Regions from separate parts of the Bacillus cereus group sp. Bce041 genome, predicted to be linked through region 4. Evidence: riboswitches for the same ligand, from Rfam matches in the RefSeq annotation. Region 4 holds a riboswitch; each other region holds the start of a gene.

Region 1 (5,933 bases), on a different contig from region 4:
ATAAAGACCCAAGTAAAGAATTCCCTGGTTACAAAGGCGTAGAAGCTTCTCAACTTGTAAAAATTAAAAAGTAAAACAAAAAAGCTTTGCGAAATTCGCAAAGCTTTTTTCTATTTATTATGAGCAATTTGCTCCATATCCGGGCTACAAGTTTGCGACTGACATGACTTATTTAAAGAACATGCCGCGCATTTTCCTTTTTTACTTCTCTTTACAAAATTAACTAACGTATATGCTGCATAACCAAAAATGATAGCTCCAATTATAATATTGACCATCATCACAATACATCTCCTTCTAGAATCCGAGTAAGGATCCAACTCGGTATATAATGAGCGTTAATACATAAGCAACTACGAGTGGATAAACGACTGAAAAAATCGTCCACTTCGCTGATCCTGTTTCACGTTTAATAACAGCTACCGTCGCTAAACACGGAACATATAATAAAATAAAGAACATAAATGCATAAGCTGATAATGCTGTATAATGTGCTCCCATTACATTTCCAAGCACATCTTCTTTAACTGCATAAATAATTGCCATTGTAGAAACGACAACTTCCTTCGCTAAAAATCCTGTTAAAAGGGATGCTGCAGCTTGCCACGTTCCGAAGCCGAGCGGTGCAAATAATGGTGCGATAAATCCACCAATCATCGCTAAGTAGCTATCTCCCATATCAACGCCGAATCCTGATGGACCTGCATAGTTTAATAACCAAATAACAACCGAACCACCAAAGATGAATGTACCAGCTTTACGAACAAATCCCTTTCCTTTCTCCCACGTGCTTAGCCATAATGTTTTTGCTTGTGGCACACGGTAAGGCGGTAATTCAATTACGAAAATAGACTTTTCCGCTTTCAAAATTGTAAGAGACATAATTTTTGTAACTAATAACGCAAGAACAATCCCTGCAACATATAAAGAAAATACAACAGTCGCCTGACTATGCGGGAAAAATACGCCCGCAAATAATGCATATACAGGTAATCGTGCTGAACAAGACATAAATGGTGTTACTAAAATGGTAAGTAAACGTTCTTTTTCCTGTTCAATCGTTCTCGCAGCCATGATACCTGGAACGTTACATCCAAAACCGATAATCATCGGAATAAAAGCTTTTCCGTTTAAGCCGAAAAACTCCATAATTCTATCCATAACAACTGCAATTCGCGCCATATACCCTGAGTCTTCTAATAATGAAATAAAAAAGAATAGTGCAAAGATTTGTGGTACGAATACTAATACAGCACCAACACCGGCAATAATACCTTCTGTAACTAGTGCTTGAATAAAATCAGAAGCTCCAATACTTGTAAGTCCAGCCGTCACCCAATCCGTAAGCTGGCCACCAAAAAACTCATCTAACATATCCGATAAAGGTGTACCAATCCACGTAAACGTAACCTGAAAAATAAAAAACATAACTGCTAAAAAGATTGGAAGTCCTAAAATTTTATGTGTAATTAATCTATCAATTTTTTCTGAAAAAGGAATTTTTCCTTCTTTCTCATGCTTCATAACATTTGTTTTTAACTTTTCAATATACGCTTCACGAGTTTTGTAAATGTGCTCTTCTAACGTACAATCAAGTCTTCCTTCTAAGCGAGATCGAATGGCTATGAGTTCCTTATAAATTGGTAATGCTTTCATTTCTTTTTCTACTACTTCGTTATTGCTTAAAAATTGAAGTGCTAACCATCTCGGATGCTCGTAATTCGCTGTCTCTAAAAGAGCAATTACTTCTCCAATTCCTTCATCCATTTGTACACCATATGAAATAAGGAATGGCTTTTTCTCTTTTTTGTCATTTTCTTTAAGAGTCGTAAGCAGTTCTTCACAGCCTTTTCCACTTCTTGCAACAACAGGAACGACTGTTACACCTAATAGCTCTGATAATCGTTTTACATCAATGACAATTCCTCTTTGCTTCGCCACATCAACCATGTTTAAACCAATTGAGACTGGCTTACCAAATTCAAGTAACTGCAACGTTAAATGCATATTTCTTTCAAACTGCGAGGAATCTACGATATTTAACATATGATTAAATTCTTCTGTTAATAGAAAGTTTGTTACAACACCTTCATCACGTGAAACTGGATTTAAATCATACACACCTGGCAAATCAATTAATGTTCCTTGTCTATCTTTTAATTTACCAACCTTCTTTTCTACTGTTACACCGCTCCAGTTTCCTACGTATTCATAAGAACCAGTAAGCGCATTAAATAATGATGTCTTCCCTGTATTCGGATTCCCTAGCAAAGCTACCTTATTCACGCTAATTCCACCTTTATCATTTTCGCGTCACAATGACGAATACTAATTAACTGTCCACGACACTCCAATGTACAAGGACCTTTGAACATCGCTTTCTGTTTCAGGCGAAGTTCGCTTCCTTCAGCAAGACCGAAAGCAGCTAGTCTACGCTTTAATAGCTGATCTAAAGACTGAATACTTTTTACTAACACTTTCTCTCCAATTTTAATATCTACTAAGCTCATAACCTTCCCCCTCAGAAGAGAATGATAATTATTTTCAAAAAAATTATACCACACCCAATTTCTCTTGTACTATACCCTTTTGCTTCATATTTATTAACATTTCGCTACAATTCTATTTCAATTATTGTCATACTGTATTCGTTTGCCATTCTCATCCATTTCGCTTACAATAAACAATAACAAATAAAGAATTTCGTTATCACTGGGGGAGCCATGCCGCTGAGAGGGAACACTTCGTTCCGACCCTTCGAACCTGTTAGTTAATGCTAACGCAGGGATTGTGCAAACGTCCGAAATACATACCTCATTTTTATTTACGTATTTCGTATCCTCCTATGATATCTATTCTTTTTTGTACAACTTGGATTTAGGGGGAGACAACATGCGTAACACCAATTTACAAGCGATGATCGAATCTGCTATTCTTGCAGCCTTCGCCATGATTATCGATATTTTACCATTATCACTTAAACTTCCAACAGGCGGTTCTATCTCATTCGCTATGATTCCTATTTTTATTATTGCTTACCGCTGGGGCTTTAAATCAGCTTTCTTAGGCGGTTTAGTTTGGGGACTATTACAAATTGTCGTGGGAGATGCTTATATTTTAACACCTGTTCAAGCATTCATTGAGTACTTCATTGCCTTTGCTTTTATCGGATTTGCTGGCTTATTCTATCGTCCAATTCAAAAAGCACTTTTAACATCCAATGAAAATAGCTTAGAACAATCAAATTTAGGTAACCATAAAGACAAACATTCATCAAAACAAAATCAGGGTAAGAAAGTCCTTGCTTATATTATCCTTGCTACATTTATCGGTAGCTTTGCTCGCTATTTCTGCCACTTTATTGCCGGCATTATTTTCTGGGGACAATATGCGCCGAAAGGTCAATCAGCTGTGTTATATTCATTAATCGTAAATGGAAGTACAATGCTTGGTTCTTTTATTTTATGTACCGTTTTACTTATATTTTTATTTATCACTTCACCACGATTATTCAAAAGCATCAGTGCTTATCAAATGAATACACAAAAAAAGGGCGCTTAATGAGCGCTCTTTTTTCATATCGTAATATCAATTAAAAATACAATAAATGCGCAAAAGAAAATAAATACCATTATACTTAGCCAATTGCTATGCACGGTTCATCGACTCCTTACATAACCTCATATTCTAAACAAATTATACTGATTAAAAATAAAGATTAGGTAAAGATAATATGAAAATAAATTAAAAAAGCATAGATCATATTGTCTACGCTTTTTTCGGTAAATAGAAATAAAATAATACACCATCTTCTGTATTTTCTGCCCCATATTCAGCATCATGTAGTTCTAAAATATTCTTTGAAATAGCAAGCCCAAGCCCCGTCCCACCTTGTGAACGCTGACGAGCTGTATCCACGCGATAAAAACGATCCCAAATTTTATCTAATTGCTCTTCTTCAATATGAGTACCTTTATTTTCAATGCACACTTTTATACGATTCTTCTCATCTATTGTAGAAATAATAATATCCTCTTTATTTGGTGTATATCGTATAGCATTCGTAATGAAGTTCACGATGACTTGTTCAATCCGGCCTTGATTTGCAATCACTTCAAATGAACTTATATTTTTATGAATATGAAGTTCTTTTTTCTCTATTTCCACAGATAGATGTTCACATATACCTTCAATTACTGTATCAATATAAAACGAATCTTTTTTCATTTTATATGTACCAGATTCAAATTTAGCTAACTCAAGCATATCCAAAATTAACGTATCCATTTTGTCTACTTCTCTCTCCATTGCCTGAAAATAATACTCTTTTTTATGTTCAGCTACCCCATCTTTTAAAATAGAAATACAGCTTTTCATAATACTTAGCGGTGTTTTTAATTCATGTGAAACACCAGAAATGAATTCTTTTCGCGTCTTTTCTAACTTTCTTTCCTTTTCAATATCTTCTTCTAACTGTCCAATATGCGAATGGAGTTTATTTGATAGCACATTAATATTTTTCGATAAATCTCCAATTTCATCTTTCGAAGTAATCGGTATTTTTTCTGTGAAGTCTAAATGCGCTATTTTCTTTGTTGTATCATTTATTTTCAATAATGGCTTTGCAATTTGTTTTGAGTAATAGAACGAAGCTAGAAAAATAAGAACGACTACAAATGCAATGATATAGATATAATAATCTTGCACCATTTGTACAGCTTCATCTACCGGCTGTAAAGAAGCCATCGCATAAATATATGTTACCGATCCGTCTTTTTCTTTTATTGGTTTCATTAATAATTTATATTTTATATCATTCTTTTCGTAGTCCATTGTCTTTGTTGAATACTCTATTTGATTACTCTCTTTTAGTAACACATCCGTTTGAAATTCTTTTATACTATCCAAAAATAAAGTGTTTTTATAAATTGGATTTACGGGGCCTTTTACATCTGGAAACTGTACTTTCGTAACACGCCCTCCTATGTAAACATCTGGTTCTTGAGCAGCTTGCTCCCGAACAGCCGGCTTCTTTTCCTTACCAACTTGTTCCACAGCTGCTTTCTTTTTCTCCTCATTTAATTTACTCATTTTCTCATTAAATGCTTTTTCTAACGGTTTATTAGATCCGCTTAAATTCTGCTTAGATAAAGAAAAAGAGAATGGAATAAAACTATCTTCTTTTCTCACTCCAGAAAAATAAATTTCTTGCCCTAAAAAATGCTCCGATAATTTATTATCAATCTCCTCTATATTGACGAGATTGCCTAAAGGAATTTTAAATATTTGTTGTCCAAAGCTCTTTTGTTGCCTACGATCTATCGTTACCTCAAAATAAAAATCATCTGCATGTTTTAAATTCCCGTTCTTATCTAATGTCGTAATCCACGTATTATTTTCTCTTAAAAAGTCTTGCTCTAGTTTCTGAATTTCTTCTGCATTTCCTGCATGATTTAAATAGTTCTTCTCAAAGGAATTTAAATTCACTTTAATATCTTCCACTTTTCGATTCGCATAATATTGTTTAAAAAATATCGTTTGTCCAATAAATATCGTCGCTAAAATTAACATGCATAATGCTGTTGTAAGAGTAAATAATTTTAGAACAATCCCTTTTCTCATATATTCCCCTCAAATTTATAACCAGTTCGTACTACAGTTGTAATATACTTTGCTTTCTCTCCTAATTTATTTCTTAAATTACGAATATGGCTATTCACCGTTCGATCATCGCCAGCAAATTCATATCCCCAAATTCTTGAAATGAGTTGCTCTCGCGTTAAAACGATTCCTTGATTTTTCATGAAATACACCAATATTTCAAACTCCGTATGCGTTAAACTAACATCTGCCTCATCAACAGTAACAGTACGCGATGGAAAATGGACATGGATGCCATGAATCGATAACGTATCATCTTCGTTCTCTAAAGG
Region 2 (5,933 bases), on a different contig from region 4:
TATGCACAAATTAGCGGTGGGACAGTAGACTATGGTGCAGTACATGCTGAGAAACATGGACATAATCGTTTTGGCAGAACTTATAGTGGTTTTGCGCCGAATTGGAGTGAAACAAATAAAGTTCATTTAGTTGGACATAGCATGGGTGGACAAACGATTAGAACATTAGTACAGCTATTAAAAGAAGGTAGTTTTGAAGAAAAGAATTATGTGAAAAATCAACCAGACACCAAAATATCACCACTATTTGAAGGCGGAAAATCATATGTTCATAGTGTTACAACATTAGCAACCCCTCACAACGGTACAACACTTGCGGATGGTAGTCTTCTACTGCCGTTCGTTAAAGATTTACTCATTACAGCTGCAAGCTTTGGGGGAAACAATAATTTATCATTATATGATTTTAAATTGGATCAATGGGGTATAAAGAAGAATGCTGGAGAGTCCTTTTTCCAATATAGTAATCGTATTCTAAATAGTTCACTTTGGAAAAATACAAAAGATATAAGTCAATGGGATTTAAGTACAGATGGTGCAAAGGAGTTAAATAATTGGGTAAAGACGCAACCAGATGTGTATTATTTATCCTATAGTGGACATGCATCACAAGCAGCACCTATAACAGGTTTACATTTGCCTCATATAACGATGAATAAAGTGTTAATGGGAAATGCATTTTTCTTAGGTTCTTATGCGAGATATGAAGAAAACCGTCCGCTAGTTGATACTTCTTGGTGGCAAAATGATGGTGTAGTAAATACAAATTCTATGATTGCACCATCTTCTAATGTTACTGTAAATAATAATGAGTCATTACAGATTGGAAAATGGAATCATATTGAAACGAAAGCGAATTGGGACCATCTCGACATGGTAGGGTTAAGTGTTTCAGACTCGTTAGGTTTTTCTAGCATTCAAGAGTTTTATAGAACAATTGCTGAAAAGCTATCACGTTTACCGAAATAGGTAATAATAAAGCGCTCTCGATGGAATTCGAGAGCGCTTTATATTATATTGAAAGAGGGATTTGGTAGAAAAATATGGGGGGATATTATGAAAATTCAAGTTGTATTATCAGGATACGGAACAGTAGGTAGAGAGTTTATAAAATTATTAAATGAAAAATATTCATATATATATGAAACATATGGGATTCAATTAGTTGTAAGCGGCGTATTAGGGAGAAATATCGCAATACATAATGAAGAAGGCTTATCTCTTCATCATTTATTGATGTATGGTGGCGGTACCGCTGCAATTGAAAAATATTTAGAGTATCATCCGAAGGAACGTGCAACAACTAGCATAAGTGGTACTGTATTGGTAGAATCAACGGTTACAAATCTTAAAGATGGAAATCCAGGGAAACAATATATGAAACAAGCGATTGAGAAACAGATGGATATAGTAGCAATTTCTAAAGGTGCGCTCGTTACAAATTGGAGAGAAATAAATGAAGCAGCAAAAGGCGCAAATATACGAATTCGATATAGCGGTGCAACAGCCGCTGCACTACCGACACTAGATATCGGACAATTTAGTTTAGCCGGTTGCAGTATTGAAAAAATAGAAGGAATATTAAATGGAACAACTAATTATATTCTTACGAAAATGTATGAGGAAGATATGACATTTGAAGAAGCACTGAAAGAAGCACAAAATAAAGGAATTGCTGAGACAAACCCTATATTAGATATAAGTGGTTCAGATAGTGCGTGTAAATTGTTACTTTTGACAAACAGCTTAATGGAAACAGAGAAAACACTTACTGATATACATATAAAAGGAATCGAGCACGTTACAAAACAGCAAATTCGAAATGCTAAGGAACAACATAAAATTATTAAATTAATAGCATCAACATATAAGGATGAGGGAGGCAATGTGAATTTAAATGTTGAACCGTGCCAAATAGAAAAAGATCATCCATTAGCAAAAGTAAATGGAACCGAAAAAGGAATTACGTTCTTTACAGATACGATGGGACAAATTACTACAATTGGTGGAGCTTCTAATCCAAGAGGCGCTGCAGCTGCAGCTTTAAAAGATGTAATAAACTTATATCGAAAAGATTTGTAAGACCGTACCGCCCTTTATAAAAAATACATATGCCGTGGACCTTTTGAGAATGAAATAAATATGCAAAAATGATTGCAGGGGGTAAGAAATTGTTTAAGGATTTTAAAGTTGTTAAAGAACGTCCCGTTTATATTCAATTGAAAGATTATTTGAAGAAAATGATTATGAAAGGGCATTTGCTCGGGGATCAAAAAATCCCATCAACAAGGGAACTAAGTGAATTACTAAGTGTGAGTAGAAACACTGTACTCGCTGCTTATGCAGATTTAGAGCAAGAAGGACTCATTTATGCAGTTAAAGGAAAAGGGAACTTTGTTGCGAAGGTGGATATATCTAACACTTCGTCTGTTGAAATAGATTGGAAAAATAAACTTAATACAGTGACCGCATTAGCGGACGAATTAGATTTAATGAAACATGGTGTTCGTTGGGAAAAGGGAATGATTGTTTTTAATAGTATAGCCCCGGATGAGAAGCTATTTGATGTTGAAAATTTCAAAAGAGCTTTTCTTACTCGTATGTCCATTGAAGGGGACATCGTATTGAACTACGGATATGCAAAGGGATATAGACCGTTAATGAATTATTTACTTCATTACATGGAAATGAAAGGTGTAGACATTTCGAATAAAGATATTCTAATTACAAATGGATTTACAGAAGGATTGGATATTGTACTCTCTTCTTTATCAAAAAAATCCGGTCGTGTCATTTGTGAGAATCCAACTCACCATGCTGCACTTAAGCTTTTCCGTTTACATGGACTTGAAGTTCATGGGATTGATATGCATGAGGATGGTATTGATACGAATGAAGTTGAAAAAAGTTTGCGTGAAAAAGATTTTGATTTTGCTTATTTAATTCCTTCTTATCATAATCCAACCGGTATTGTTACGAGTTCAGAGAAAAGAACGGAATTGATGAGGTTATTTTCAAAATACAACGTTCCTATTATAGAGGACGGATTTAATGAAGAATTACGTTATTCAGGTTCACATTTAGCTCCATTATTAACTTTTGCGGGAGCTGGCAATAATGTGATTTATATTAGTAGCTTTTCAAAGGTACTTTTCCCTGGTTTACGTGTAGGCTGGATTATTGCAGATAAAGAGCTGATTCATTATTTAGAAAGCGTAAAAAGAGCAAGAACGATTCACACATCTACGCTAGATCAAGCTGTTCTGTTTCAATATTTACATGAGGGATATTTTGAAAAATATTTAAAAAAGGCAAGATCTGTTTATAAGAAAAAATATGAGTTAGCTGTCGGGGCATGTAACCAGTACATTCCTTTTAAAAGAATGACTGGAGATGGTGGGCTGCATTTATTTATAGAGCTAGAAGAGCATATGAATGCCCGCACACTTTTACAAAAGTGTTATGAGAAAGGCGTTACGTTTTCACCTGGAGATGTTTTTTACTCTGATGGAGAAGGAGCGAACACTTTCCGATTAGGTTTTTCGCGCTTGAAAGAAGAAGAAATAGTTCGGGGAATTAAAATAATTGGTGATACATTAAAAAATGAAATTTGGAGTTGAGAAAATGAAAATCGGTGTTATTATGGGCGGGGTATCGTCTGAAAAACAAGTTTCAATTATGACGGGGAATGAAATGATTGCTCATTTAGATAAAAATAAGTATGAAATAGTTCCAATTACATTAAATGAAAAAATAGATTTAGTTGAAAAAGCGAAAGACATTGACTTTGCGTTGCTCGCATTACACGGAAAATACGGAGAAGATGGGACAGTTCAAGGAACACTGGAGAGTTTAGGGATTCCTTATAGCGGAAGTAATATGTTATCTAGCAGTATATGTATGGATAAAAATATTTCGAAAAAGATTTTACGTTATGAAGGTGTAGAAACACCAGATTGGATTGAACTTACAAAAATGGAGGATCTAAATCTTGATGAGTTAGATAAGTTAGGATTTCCATTAGTAGTAAAACCAAACTCTGGCGGATCGAGTGTCGGAGTGAAAATCGTTTATAATAAAAATGAATTGATCTCAATGCTAGAAACTGTATTCGAATGGGATTCTGAAGTAGTAATTGAAAAGTATATAAAAGGTGATGAAATTACATGTTCAATTCTGGATGGAAAACAGTTACCTATAGTTTCAATTCGACATGCAGCCGAGTTCTTTGACTACAATGCAAAATATGATGATACTAGTACAGTTGAGGAAGTTATCGAACTTCCAGCAGAAATTAAGGAACGTGTAAATAAAGGGTCACTTGCTTGTTATAAAGCATTAAAATGTAGTGTTTATGCAAGAGTTGATATGATGGTGAAGGACGGAATTCCATATGTAATGGAAATTAATACATTACCAGGGATGACACAATCAAGTTTATTGCCAAAAAGTGCAGAAGCAGCGGGGATTAGTTATAGCAAACTATTAGATATGATTATTGAAACATCATTAAAAGTTAGAAAAGAAGAAGGGTTTTAAGGGAATTATATAACGAATTTTTTTGACAGTTTCACGAAGTATGCTATGATGAATACATTATAAAAACAAAATATTTATCCACTAGGGGGGCCTTTTATAGGCTGAGATCAAATGTGATTTTGAGACTCTTAGTACCTGATCTGGTTAATGCCAGCGTAGGGAAGTGGGAAAGACGTTGCTATTTAATGAGTAAATAAATACTGTCAATTTCACTTTCTTTACGCCTGTAAAGAAAGTTTTTTTATTTTACAGCTTTAATAATTGTGGATAAATACTTATATTTTATACATTATTGGAGGGATTTAAATGACTTTTTCACAATCATTACGTAAAGAAGTAGATTCAATTTGGGAAGCGAGTTTTAACCATCCTTTTGTAAAAAAACTTGGTGAAGGAACATTAGATTTAGCTAGTTTTCGCTATTATGTGCTTCAAGATTCATATTATTTGAGTCATTTTGCTAGAGTACAAACTTTAGGAGCTGCAAAAGCTCTTGAATTAGAGACGACAGCTCGTATGGCACATCATGCTCAAAATACATATGAGGCCGAGTTATCTTTACATGAGAATTTTGCTAAAAAACTAGGGATAACGAAAGAAGAAAAAGATAATTTTATTCCTGCGCCAACTGCATATGCGTATACTTCACATATGTATCGTGCTGCGTATGAAGGGCATTTAGGAGATACCATTGCAGCAATTTTACCTTGCTATTGGTTGTATTATGAAATTGGCGAACGCTTAAAAGAGTGCCAGCCGGAAGAGCCAATTTATAACGAATGGATTTCTGCTTATGGATCTGATTGGTTCCGTACGCTAGTTGAAGAACAAATTACACGTTTAGATACTATCGCTGAAAAAGTAACAGAGGCAGATCGCAAACGTATGAAACAGCATTTTATTATTAGCAGTCAATATGAATATTCATTTTGGGAAATGGCTTATACATTAGAAAAGTGGCCAGTGGATACAGACGTAAAAGACGTAATTGGATAAAGAATAGAAGTAATGTTATAGATAGGTATGGATCATACCTATCTATATATTTTTTCTTGTCAAATTTGCGTAAAGTCATTAGTGCTACGGGAATGGCGAAATAGAATATCGATAATTTAGCTCATTTACTTGTCTACGCATTAACTGGATAAACTTCTGTCACATTTATTTTACAATCAAAGAACGTAAATGTTGGTGGTATGAAGTTAAATAAGAAAAGAAACCCGAGCTGTTAGCTGTAACGGAGTTGTTTTTTCTTTGCAGGAATTTCTATATTATCATGGAGTGTTGTTAATACGATATGCAAATATGCATATCGTATTTTTTTGAGTTCTTTATGTGTTAAAATTAGATATAAAGATATGAAAATATAAAGAAGCAAAAGCAGGAATATCCAA
Region 3 (5,933 bases), on a different contig from region 4:
TGTTAAAAAATTACTAGAAGATTCATCAAAAGGCTTAGTAGACGGTAGAAAGAAATTAGCAGATATTAAAGCTGACATGCCGGAAACTGAGAAAAAGGTTAAAGAATTAGCAGATAAAATTCGTGATTTTGAATCTGAAGAGGATTTAAAAGACATTATACGCTTATTGAAAAATGATGTTGAAAAGCAAAGTGATTACTTTGCGAATCCAGTAAATTTAAAAGAAAATAAATTATTTGCGATGCCGAACTACGGTTCAGCGATGTCACCATTCTATACAGTGCTTGCATTATGGGTAGGCGCATTATTAATGGTTTCATTATTAACGGTAGAAGTACACGAAGAGGGCGCGAATTATAAGAGCCATGAAATTTACTTCGGACGTTTATTAACATTCTTAACGATAGGTCTTTCACAAGCGTTTATCGTATCGATGGGAGATATATTCTTACTCGGTACGTACGTAGTCGATAAGTTCTGGTTTGTGTTATTTAGTTTATTTATTGGTGGAGTCTTCGTTTGTATCGTATACTCACTCGTTTCTATTTTCGGAAACGTTGGGAAATCGATGGCGATCATTTTACTTGTACTACAAGTAGCAGGATCGGGCGGAACATTCCCAATCCAAATGACACCAGCGTTCTTCCAAGCGATTTATCCGTTCTTACCATTCACATACGCAATTAGCGCAATTCGTGAAACAGTTGGCGGAATGCTTTGGGATATCGTAACGCGAGATTTACTTGTGTTAAGTGCTTTCGTAGTAGTTATGATTGTTGCTGCGTTATTACTGAAAACACCAATTAACAAATCAAGTGAAAAATTTGTTGAGAATGCAAAAGGAAGTAAAATCATTCACTAAAATAAAAGGTTCCTACCGATAGAGGTAGGAACCTTTTTGTTTAATCAAATTTTAATTTTTTTAATGCTTCTGCGAACGGGTTGTTTAATGGTTCTTCTTCTTTGTTCTGTTGTTTCATATATTTTTGAACGTCGCGCTTATCAGCTTTGTTTCCAGATTCTTTTTTACGTCTTTCTTGGAATGTTGATAATTTCTCGCGATAGCCACATTTACATGCAAAGATTTGTCCTGCACCCTCACCACGTAATTCTAGTTTCTTCTTACATTGCGGACAGCGAGCGTTTGTTGTACGAGATACATTTTTACGATGACCACATTCACGATCTTGGCATACGAGCATTTTTCCCTTTTTGCCGTTTACTTCTAGCATTGGTTTACCGCAATCTGGACAAGACTTCGTTGAAATGTTGTCATGTTTATATTTTTTATCGCTTGATTTAATTTCAGAAACGATTTCTTTCGTATAGTTCTTCATTTCAGAAATGAATACTTCTTTTTTCAATTTACCTTTTGCGATAGCCTCAAGTTTTTGTTCCCATTCACCAGTTAGTGTAGGAGATTTTAATTCTTCTGGTACTAAATCAAGTAACTGGCGACCTTTTGAAGTAATGTGAATATCTTTACCGCGTTTTTCAATTAAGAATGAATTGAATAGCTTGTCGATAATGTCTGCACGTGTCGCTACAGTACCTAATCCACCAGTCGATTTTAACGTATCAGCAAGTTGTTTATTTTGCGTATCCATATATTTTGTAGGATTCTCCATTGCTGAAAGTAAAGTCGCTTCGTTAAATCGTGCAGGTGCTTTTGTTTGACCTGATGTTTGCATAATTAACTTTACAGCTAATGTATCGCCTTTCTCAATGTGAGGTAGAAGTTGCTCTTTTACGTCATCAGTTACATCATCATCTTCAAAGCGATTTTCATATACTTCTTTCCAACCGGCATGTAGAATTGTTTTTCCGCGCGCAATGAACGTTTCATTGCCAACCTTTGTGCGTAACGTTAGTTGCTCATATTCGAATGCCGGGAATAACACAGCTAAGAAACGTTTTACAACTAAATCATAAATTTTGCGTTCTTTATCTGTGAATGCTGAGAAGTTAACGTATCCTTCTGTTGGAATAATCGCATGATGATCGCTTACTTTACTATCATCAACAAATGATTTGTTAGGTTTGATAGGCTTTTGTAATACTTTATGTGCGAAGGGACGGTATTCTCCAACACCACATGCTTTTAGACGTTCTGGAAGTGTTCCAACGATATCAGATGAAATGTAGCGTGAATCTGTACGAGGGTACGTTAGTACTTTATGCTGTTCATACAATTTTTGCATAATATTTAATGTTTCTTTAGCAGAGTAACCGAACTTTTTATTCGCATCACGTTGCAATTCAGTTAAATCGTAAAGACCAGGAGAGAATGACTTCTTCTGTTTCTTATCAATTTCCACAACAGTAGCATTTTGTTTATCTAAACGTTTTACAATACCATCGATTTTTTCTTTATTAAAACTACGGCTATTGCCATTTGCATCTTGCCAAGTAAGTTTGAGCTTCTCCATTGTTTGAGCTTCGATGCCGTAGTAAGTTTGTGCTTTGAAGTTCTTTATTTCATCCTCACGACTAGCAATCATAGCAACAGTAGGGGTTTGTACACGGCCGCAATTTAACTGGGCATTAAAGCGAGTCGTTAAAGCACGAGTTGCATTAAGACCGATATACCAGTCAGCTTCTGAACGCGCAACTGCTGAAGCGTATAAATTGTCATAGGCTTTACCTGGTTTTAAATTTGCAAAACCATCTTTAATTGCTTTATCGGTTACAGAAGAAATCCATAAACGTTTGATTGGTTTATTTAGCTTAACTTTATCGATAATCCAGCGTGCGACTAATTCCCCTTCACGTCCAGCGTCTGTTGCTACAATAATTTCATTTACATCTTTTCTAAGTAGCTGACTTTTTACAGCATTAAATTGTTTACCAGTTTGTTTAATAACCGTTAATTTCAAACGCTCAGGTAGCATCGGTAAATCTTCTAAATTCCACTTTTTATATTTCACATCATAACTTTCTGGATCTGCTAATGTAACGAGATGACCTAAAGCCCAAGTTACAATATATTTACTACCTTCAAGATAGCCGTTTCCTTTTTTATCACACTTCAGTACACGAGCAATATCTCGTGCAACGGAAGGTTTTTCAGCGATTACAACGCTTTTTGACATATTAAAAACATCCTTTCAAATTTCCATAAGTTAAATATAGCATACATCTTCTTGAGATTCAGTTTCGCTCCATATTTCAGCTGTTTTTAATGGAGTTAACAAAATCCCAACTGATTAAAGTTTCACTTTATCAGTTGCTTCTATATTAAATAGAAAAGTAAAGAACTTGTTATTTTACTAGAATAAGAGTAGACTTTGAAGTAGAAGAATACTAAACACATGGGAGTTTGTGGATACAAACTGAGAGTATGACTAGTCCGTCATTGACCATTTGAACCTGTTGGATAATGCCAGCGTAGGGAGAGTGTAAAAGCACATGTTCAGGCACTTTGCGTACGCGCAAAGTGCCTTTTTGTGTATCTCCCATAACTATAGTTAGGAGATGAGAAGGATGAATATGAAAGAAATTAGTAAAGTAGTGGATTTGGTGAGAGAATCTAATCCGCTTGTTCATAATATTACAAATGTTGTTGTAACAAATTTTACAGCTAACGGTTTGTTAGCGTTAGGGGCATCGCCTGTAATGGCGTATGCAAAAGAAGAAGTGGCAGAAATGGCTAGCATTGCTGGAGCGTTAGTATTAAATATGGGAACACTTCGTCCTGAAGAAGTAGAAGCGATGTTACTTGCCGGTAAATCAGCAAATGTGAACAATGTACCAGTACTGTTTGATCCAGTTGGTGCAGGAGCAACATCGTATCGAACAGAAGTTGCGAGACATATTCCGGCTGAAATTGAATTAGCGAGTATTCGCGGAAATGCAGCTGAAATAGCGAACGTTATTAATGAGAGATGGGAAATTAAAGGGGTAGACGCTGGTGCTGGAAATGGTAATGTCGTAAGTATTGCAAAGCAGGCAGCAGATGAACTAAATACAGTTGCAGTAATTACTGGAGAAGAAGATGTTGTTACAGATGGAGAGAGAACGATTGTTATTCGAAATGGTCACTCTATTTTAACGAAAGTTACGGGAACTGGTTGTTTACTAACTTCTGTAATAGGAGCATTTGTAGCAGTGGAAAAAGATTATGTAAAAGCAGCAGTAGCAGCATTAACGTTTTATGGTGTAGCTTCGGAACTGGCAGCTGCTAAGACCGTGGAAAAGGGACCTGGTAGTTTCCAAATTGAATTTTTAAATCAGTTAGCGAATACTACTTCTGGTGATATTGAGAAGTATGGAAAGATTGAGGAGTTAGAGTAAGAGGGAGTGAAAGAAATGGCACGCATTGAAATAGATAAAATGTCTAAGCTATTGCAAGTGTATTTTATTATGGGAAGTAATAACTGCACGAGGGATCCTTTAGCTGTATTGAAAGAAGCGTTAGATGGTGGAGTGACAATTTTTCAGTTTCGCGAGAAGGGGGAAGGTTCTTTAATCGGAGAAGATAGAGTGCGCTTTGCAAAAGAATTGCAGACGCTTTGTAAGGAATATAGTGTTCCTTTCATTGTAAATGATGATGTAGAATTAGCCATTGAATTAGATGCAGATGGTGTTCATGTAGGACAAGATGATGAAGGAATTACATCTGTTCGTGAAAAAATGGGAGATAAAATTATCGGTGTATCTGCTCATACAATTAAAGAAGCACGCTTTGCAATCGAAAATGGAGCAGATTATTTAGGCGTTGGACCTATTTTCCCAACAAGTACGAAAAAAGATACGAAAGCGGTTCAAGGAACGAAAGGATTAGCTTATTTTAGAGAACAAGGAATTACAGTGCCAATCGTTGGTATTGGTGGGATTACAATTGAAAATACAGCGGCAGTTATAGAAGCGGGTGCGGATGGTGTTTCAGTTATTTCAGCAATTAGTTTAGCTGAATCTGCGTATGAAAGTACGAGAAAATTAGCTGAAGAAGTAAAGAGAAGTTTGTAGGGAAGGACGTGTAGTATTTTAAGTGCTACATGGAGAAATAGACTGCCCCAAAATTTAAACAAGCATTTGATTAAAAAAGCACAAACCTTTTTAAATAAAGGTTTGTGCTTTTTCTTTAAAACATAATTGAAATTAAGAGCATTCCAATTCCGATAGAAGTAAATGTTGCGATTAAGCCTGGAATCATAAAGCTATGATTTAATACGTATTTACCAATACCTGTTGTACCAGTACGATCAAAGTTAATGGCAGCAACGATTGTTCCATAGTTTGGAATGAAGAAGTATCCATTTACTGCAGGGAACATAGCGATTAGTAGTGCTGGTGGAATACCGAGTGATAATCCAAGAGGCATTAAAGCACGTACTGTGGCTGCTTGGCTATATAGTAAAATAGATAGAATGAATAATGCGATGGCAAATAGCCAAGGTGCACTTGTTACTAAATGCTGAATGGATCCTTGAATCATATTTAAGTTTCCATTAAAGAAAGTATCTCCCATCCAAGCGATACCGAAAATAGCAACAACTGCTGTTGCTCCTGCTTTAAAGACGTTACCAGACACAATGCTTTCTACATTTGGTTTACAGAAAATAATAATAAGAGCCGCGATAGTTAACATAACCATCTCAATTGTATTCGGCATGGAAAGACGGGCTAACTTCCCATCAACTATCCATCCTGGACGAAGTGCTTCAAATGAACCAAGAAGTACAACAAGGAAGGTTCCTACAAGGAAAAGGATAACTGATAATTTTGCGCCCTTTACACCTACAAATTCTTTTTTCTCTTCAAGCTTAGGAATCATTCCTTCTTTTAATCGTTTTAAGTATTCAGGGTCTTCATTTAATTCTTTTCCCATCTTACTAGCAACGAATGCTGCTAACATACAAGCAATGAAAGTGGAAGGAATACTCACTTTTAAAATATCTAATAAAGTGATTTTATAGTCAGCTAACATTGCT
Region 4 (5,933 bases):
TAATGAATAAAATTGTTTTTTCCCACTCTTGCCATTGTTCAAACAACCATTCTTGCAAAGAGGTCTTCGTTAAAGCATCCAACGCACTAAATGGTTCATCTAACAGCAATATCTCCCCGCCTGTTAATAAAGTTCGAATAAAAGATACACGTTGTCTCATACCACCAGATAAATCTTTCGGATATTTTTTCTCATACCCTTGCAAACCAAATTTATGTAACAGTTCCTTTGCCTTTACTTCTGCTTCTTTCTTCTGTACACCTTGGCACTCTAGCGGCAGGGCAGCATTCTCAATAATTGTTCTCCACGGCAAAAGCATATCTTTTTGCGGCATATATCCTACAGGATGGTGCTTTGTTTCTGTCAGTTCTATCTGTCCAGTACTTACCTTTTCTAGACCTGTAATAAGGCGAAATAAAGTACTTTTCCCACATCCACTCGGTCCGATAATACTGACAAACTCTTTCTCATGTATAGAAGCATTTAATTCATGGATGATTGGTTTCTCATCGTAATGAAAAGAAACATTATGAAACTGTAGTATGTTCTTGCTCCTCAAATCCCCACATCTCCTTACGATAGGACATATCCCAGAATAAATATTCAAATCGACTGGAATATAAGAAGATCTCCTCTAATCTTTCTAGTTCTGTCTCAGACTTTCCAACTGCCATTTCATTTAATAAATCTATTAACCAAATACAAAGATTACCGTATTCTTCCGAACTATATCCTTGAATCCACTCACCAAAAAACTCATGATCTCTTGCTCCAGGAATATCATTTAAACGCTTTCCAATTTCCCAATAGCTCCACATACATGGAAGAAGCGCTGCTATTAATTCCGCAAGTGTGCCATTTTGAGATACAGACATCATGTAATTTGTATAAGCTAAATTTTTAGCAGATGGTTTCGCAGACTCTATCTCCTCTATAGAAATTCCAAGTCTTTTTGCATATTGTTTATGGATTGTCATTTCGCCATTTAATATTCCATCAATTTGTTCAGCGAACTTTCCCATTACTTGTGGATTCGTTGCTTTTACAACACCAATCGCATATAACTTTGCATAATCTAGCAGATATAAATAATCTTGAATAATATAATACTGGAATTTATCTTTTTCTAACGTGCCATCTCCCATACCCACTACAAACGGATGATTATGACTCATCTCCCAAACCGGTTGCACAGTTTCTAATAATCTATCGCAAAATTTCATTTCTCTATCCCCTTTCAATATATGTATCTAAATAAAAAACCACTTCTATATATAAGAAGTGGTTACAGCAAATAAAGTTATACATTTATTCGATGCTCCACTTCCCTTCGCTAGTATTACCTAGATCAGGTGTTGTAAGGGTTAAGGATTATTCCTCTCTCAGCAAGTCAAGCACCCCTAGTGGTTTCAATATGAAATTTTCAAATAAAAAAGCCCCGTTTCTATACGCAAAGAAACGGGGACTCATTGTTAGTGTCCGAATTGCTTCCCTACGCTAGCATAATCTAGATCAGGTAATAAAAAGGATCAAAGGCTTACGGCCTACTCTCAGCTGGCAACACCAGCTCTCCTAGCAAACTATAAAATTATCACTGTCAGTATAACACCCTAATAAGACATCATCAACTTTTTTAATTTTCTTAATTATCAACATAATATCAAAAGTATACAATACATACATTCTATTTTAGAAAATAAAACCCCGATTAATTGTATAAAAAGGAATCATTATCTTCAAAAAATTTATTTTTATATTGATTTCATATTACATTTATGTGAATACCCCCACTATATTATATCTTTATACTATAATAAAATTACAACTATACAACTAGAGGAGGTCTCTATTCCATGAATATGAAAGCTACTGCTTTAACAGCAACTACTGTAGCGATTGCTTCTTTACTTCCTTCTATGGGTGAAACAAATGTACAAAAAGCAAACGCTGAACAATTATCTAATATTAAAACTGGGTATGTCAAAGTCGATCAAGTAGCATTACATACAGAAGATAACGTAAAAAGCACATCAATTGATACAATTCGCTTTAATACAAAAGTGAACATCCTTGAAACAACTAATGGTTGGTATAAAGTATCTGTTCATAATAAAGTAGGTTATGTACAAAAAGATGCTATTTTACTAAAAAACAAACTTCAATCTAATGATCAATACATCGTTAATGCTAATGCATTAAACGTTCGCTCTGAACCTAATTTAGAATCTTCCATTTTAGATGTATTACCAAATGGTAAGTTTATTACCGTTCAAGAAGATCAAGGCGAATGGTATAAAATATCACATAATGGCCAAACAGGTTACGTACAAAAAGCATTCATCTCTAATGGTTCACAACCCTTAGTAAAAGGAATCACCGTTCAAAATAATACAAAATATACTGTTGCAACACCTAATCTAAATGTACGTAGCACCGCTAGTACAAGTAGCGCTCTACTCGGTTCATTACAAAACGGTACACAAGTACAAGTAGTAGAAACTGTAGGTACTTGGTATAAAATTCGTTTTGGCACAGGATACGGATATGTAGCAAAACACTATGTAGTACAAAATCAACCACAAGCTAAAACAGATCAGCCTTCATCAATTCCAGCTGCTTTCAAATTCCCCGCTCAAGGAAGAATTAGCTCAACCTTTGATATACGCTGGGAACAAATGCATTATGGTATAGATATTGCCGCTCCAGGAAACGTCTCTATCCAAGCTGCTGCTGCAGGTAAAGTTGTGAAATCTTATTATTCAGCTAGCTATGGCAATGTTGTTTTCATTGCGCATCAAATCAATGGGAAATTATATACAACTGTTTATGCTCATATGAAGGATCGCACTGTACAAGCTGGTGATCAAGTACAAACTGGACAATTAATAGGTCATATGGGAAACACAGGTCATTCATACGGGCAACATCTTCATTTTGAATTACATAATGGAGAATGGAATTTTGAAAAAACAAATGCAGTAAATCCACTGCCATATTTAGTTAGGTAAATTGTATGCCACGCAATATACCTCTTATAATTGAATACGTAGCCTTTTTAGGTTTAATCTGTTGTTTAATCATTTACAATACAAATATTGTATTTTTATCTATTATTATTGCTTTTGTTGCATTAGAAATTATGATGGAATCATTTCAAGTGCAACTAAAACAAAAAATTGCCCATATTTATAATGCTATTTTTCTTTTGAGTGCTCTCATAACAAATATAATTAGTAATGGCTTTTATTTATCTACTGTATTTCCAGTATTCTTTATGGCTGTTTTATTATTTGTAGCTAGATATATTAATGTCCCTTATAACCAAAAACAAAAACAAAAACAAGAAGCTTAGAAAGAGGAGACACTGTGTACCAATCTTTCAAAGATACTCCAATAAAATACATATTGAATTTGTATAAGAAAGCCAATACTTTTTTTGGTATACAAGGAAGTTATACTGCACAACTTCTCCTATATGGAATGTTGTTTCTTGTCTTAATCACTTTCTCCTTGTTTTACTAACAAAAAGGATCTCACATAAACTGGAGATCCTTTTTAATTTATATTAATTTTTCATATCGAAAATATTGTTTATCCACAAGCATATTTTTCATAAATAAAGCTCAGATTATATTTTTTCTCTAAGCTCATTCGTTGTTCGTCATCGCACCAATAGAAAAGAATATCATGAATCGTTGCGTAACGCTTATTTTTAAGAAATAGCCTAAAGAATGATGGTAAACAATCATGTAATTGTATAAATATATAATTGCGTAGTGTTTCTTCTTTATATTCAATGCCCTTACAAATATACAGTAATTCTTCACAATAATATGCATGCTGTGGAACTTGTATCATTTCGAAAAATGGCACATAAGATAGTAGCTTTCCAATAAAATGACCATATCGATCCATTACTCCTATCGTCATATGCTCCATCATTTCTTTCATCACATATAAATAATCATCTACATGCGTTGTCTTTAATGGGTCTAAGCGATCGGAAATTTGAGATAATACAGCTCTTTGACATGCTAAAACTGCCTGACTAGGTCCATAATATGATAGGAAATCTGTACACTTACGATATTTCCGTAATAAATCATATGTATACAAATCATATACAAAAGTATTACAATACATTGCTAAACTCATCATATCACTATTTAATTGCTCTTTTGATAATGATTTCGCTCTCTTGCACATATAAAAGAATGTAAATTCCAATACTTCTTTATGAGATAATAAATGTTTACAATCGGTTATACACTTCTCATTAAATTTAACTCTATCCCAAATTTCAATATCCCTATCTGTCAATTCACCTATACGATATTTAATAATTAAATAATTTAAAGCAACTGATTGCGTCAAAAGATCCCATGTTTCATATTCCAATGAAGTATGAACAAACTCAGCTAATCCTTGCGCTATCATAAAATCATTTGCCTCTTCATACCAACCAATCTCTTGGCATAAGCGAAGAATACGCACTAAAGTTGGAATTTCATCTTTATGAAACTGCGGTAATTTCTTTGCTTTATTCATGCCATATACGATAAATGCCGCTAAATTTTCTTCTTTATAAAATTCTTTCTCTTTCCATACTAATATAGTTCGTTCTTTCCCCTCACCTTTTGGGTGACAAGGTACAAGCAAAGAAAATAATTCAGCGAAATTATTTGGTTCTATATATGTATCTGTAACCAAATTCCAATTTGGATCGCCCTGTACAGCCTTCATATAATTCCCCTTCCCTTTTCATCTATGTAGGAAATATTAATTTATTATCGCACCACTAAAAATTAATATTGTTATATTCAAAATCTCTCATAATACTTATATCTATCAGTATATCATCTTTTCTCTTATTAAAAATTAAGAATAACAAATTTTAAAAAAATGTCGAAATTATTAACCACATACTTATTATATAATGTCTCAGATACATCACGCTAACATATTAGTTTAATCCATATATACTAGAATAATGTATCTGAAATTTATATATAATTTAGCTCTTTATGAGTGACCATTAAACTCTCGGTTAATGAAAGTTTCAATTTACTCTGTACGCTCTGAGATTTCGCTCAAGGCAAATCCAGCTTGATCATCTGCTGATTCCCTTATAGCTAAATCTCCTAGTGCTAACATGCCAATAAGTTGACCACTATCAACTACTGGTAATCGTCTAATTTGATGCTGTGCCATTAGCTCTGTAGCTTTTTCAATAGAATCATTTGGAGAAACTGAGATAATATTTGTTGTCATTACATTTGTAATCTTATTAGATCCAGGATGTTTTTCAGCAATCCCTCGAACGACTAAATCACGATCAGTAACAAGCCCAACAACTTGCTCATTTTCAACAACAGGAATTAATCCAACCGATTCTTCCTTCATTTTTACAGCTGCCTCATATACATTGTCTAGCGGTGTACAATGTACAATATGGGTACTCATTAAGTCTCTCACTCGTGTCATTATGATTTCCTCCTTTTTATACATACCATAGCTTTTCCAAAATTCCTTTATTTATTTCTGGAAAGTAACGTAATAAAAAGGATTAACAAAATAAAAAAGAGCCAGCATAATGCTGACTCTTTTTGTATGACCCGTACGGGATTCGAACCCGTGTTACCGCCGTGAAAGGGCGGTGTCTTAACCACTTGACCAACGGGCCATGGCTCCGCAGGTAGGACTCGAACCTACGACCGATCGGTTAACAGCCGATAGCTCTACCACTGAGCTACTGCGGAATAATATATGGTGGGCCTAAATGGACTCGAACCATCGACCTCACGCTTATCAGGCGTGCGCTCTAACCAGCTGAGCTATAGGCCCATATACTTTACAGGGGCAGTAGGAATCGAACCCACACTGGAGGTTTTGGAGACCTCAGTTCTACCTTTAAACTATGCCCCTAAATGATG

Evidence for each region. Region 4 has a riboswitch for thiamine pyrophosphate ahead of tenA (thiaminase II). Riboswitches for the same ligand answer to the same signal wherever they lie in the genome.
Region 1: it holds a riboswitch for thiamine pyrophosphate, as region 4 does, so the genes downstream of both, thiT (energy-coupled thiamine transporter ThiT) here and tenA (thiaminase II) in region 4, are expected to answer to the same signal.
Region 2: it holds a riboswitch for thiamine pyrophosphate, as region 4 does, so the genes downstream of both, tenA (thiaminase II) here and tenA (thiaminase II) in region 4, are expected to answer to the same signal.
Region 3: it holds a riboswitch for thiamine pyrophosphate, as region 4 does, so the genes downstream of both, thiM (hydroxyethylthiazole kinase) here and tenA (thiaminase II) in region 4, are expected to answer to the same signal.

What each region holds. Positions count from the first base shown of each region.
Region 1 covers NZ_JBQXON010000001.1:1,040,220-1,046,152, forward strand. Annotated here, with positions in the region: gene ACUN13_RS05500 (lipoprotein BA_5634 family protein) at 1-74, shown strand, start outside; gene ACUN13_RS05505 (FeoB-associated Cys-rich membrane protein) at 111-281, opposite strand; gene feoB (ferrous iron transport protein B) at 298-2,286, opposite strand; gene ACUN13_RS05515 (FeoA family protein) at 2,283-2,510, opposite strand; TPP riboswitch at 2,705-2,806, shown strand; gene thiT (energy-coupled thiamine transporter ThiT) at 2,893-3,561, shown strand; gene ACUN13_RS05525 (sensor histidine kinase) at 3,769-5,622, opposite strand; gene ACUN13_RS05530 (response regulator transcription factor) at 5,619-5,933, opposite strand, start outside.
Region 2 covers NZ_JBQXON010000004.1:62,923-68,855, forward strand. Annotated here, with positions in the region: gene ACUN13_RS14465 (esterase/lipase family protein) at 1-969, shown strand, start outside; gene ACUN13_RS14470 (homoserine dehydrogenase) at 1,057-2,082, shown strand; gene pdxR (MocR-like pyridoxine biosynthesis transcription factor PdxR) at 2,172-3,620, shown strand; gene ACUN13_RS14480 (D-alanine--D-alanine ligase) at 3,625-4,539, shown strand; TPP riboswitch at 4,613-4,718, shown strand; gene tenA (thiaminase II) at 4,846-5,535, shown strand; gene ACUN13_RS14490 (DUF3937 domain-containing protein) at 5,933-5,933, shown strand, end outside.
Region 3 covers NZ_JBQXON010000007.1:103,269-109,201, reverse strand. Annotated here, with positions in the region: gene ACUN13_RS21530 (YhgE/Pip domain-containing protein) at 1-862, shown strand, start outside; gene topB (DNA topoisomerase III) at 903-3,092, opposite strand; TPP riboswitch at 3,302-3,411, shown strand; gene thiM (hydroxyethylthiazole kinase) at 3,484-4,293, shown strand; gene thiE (thiamine phosphate synthase) at 4,309-4,968, shown strand; gene ACUN13_RS21510 (anaerobic C4-dicarboxylate transporter family protein) at 5,084-5,933, opposite strand, start outside.
Region 4 covers NZ_JBQXON010000002.1:1,069,401-1,075,333, forward strand. Annotated here, with positions in the region: gene ACUN13_RS11550 (ABC transporter ATP-binding protein) at 1-559, opposite strand, end outside; gene tenA (thiaminase II) at 528-1,223, opposite strand; TPP riboswitch at 1,309-1,412, opposite strand; TPP riboswitch at 1,473-1,584, opposite strand; gene ACUN13_RS11560 (SH3 domain-containing protein) at 1,854-3,008, shown strand; gene ACUN13_RS11565 (hypothetical protein) at 3,014-3,352, shown strand; gene ACUN13_RS11570 (DUF3965 domain-containing protein) at 3,592-4,743, opposite strand; gene ACUN13_RS11575 (CBS domain-containing protein) at 5,065-5,484, opposite strand; tRNA gene ACUN13_RS11580 (tRNA-Glu) at 5,612-5,683, opposite strand; tRNA gene ACUN13_RS11585 (tRNA-Asn) at 5,685-5,759, opposite strand; tRNA gene ACUN13_RS11590 (tRNA-Ile) at 5,768-5,844, opposite strand; tRNA gene ACUN13_RS11595 (tRNA-Trp) at 5,855-5,925, opposite strand; tRNA gene ACUN13_RS11600 (tRNA-Thr) at 5,932-5,933, opposite strand, start outside.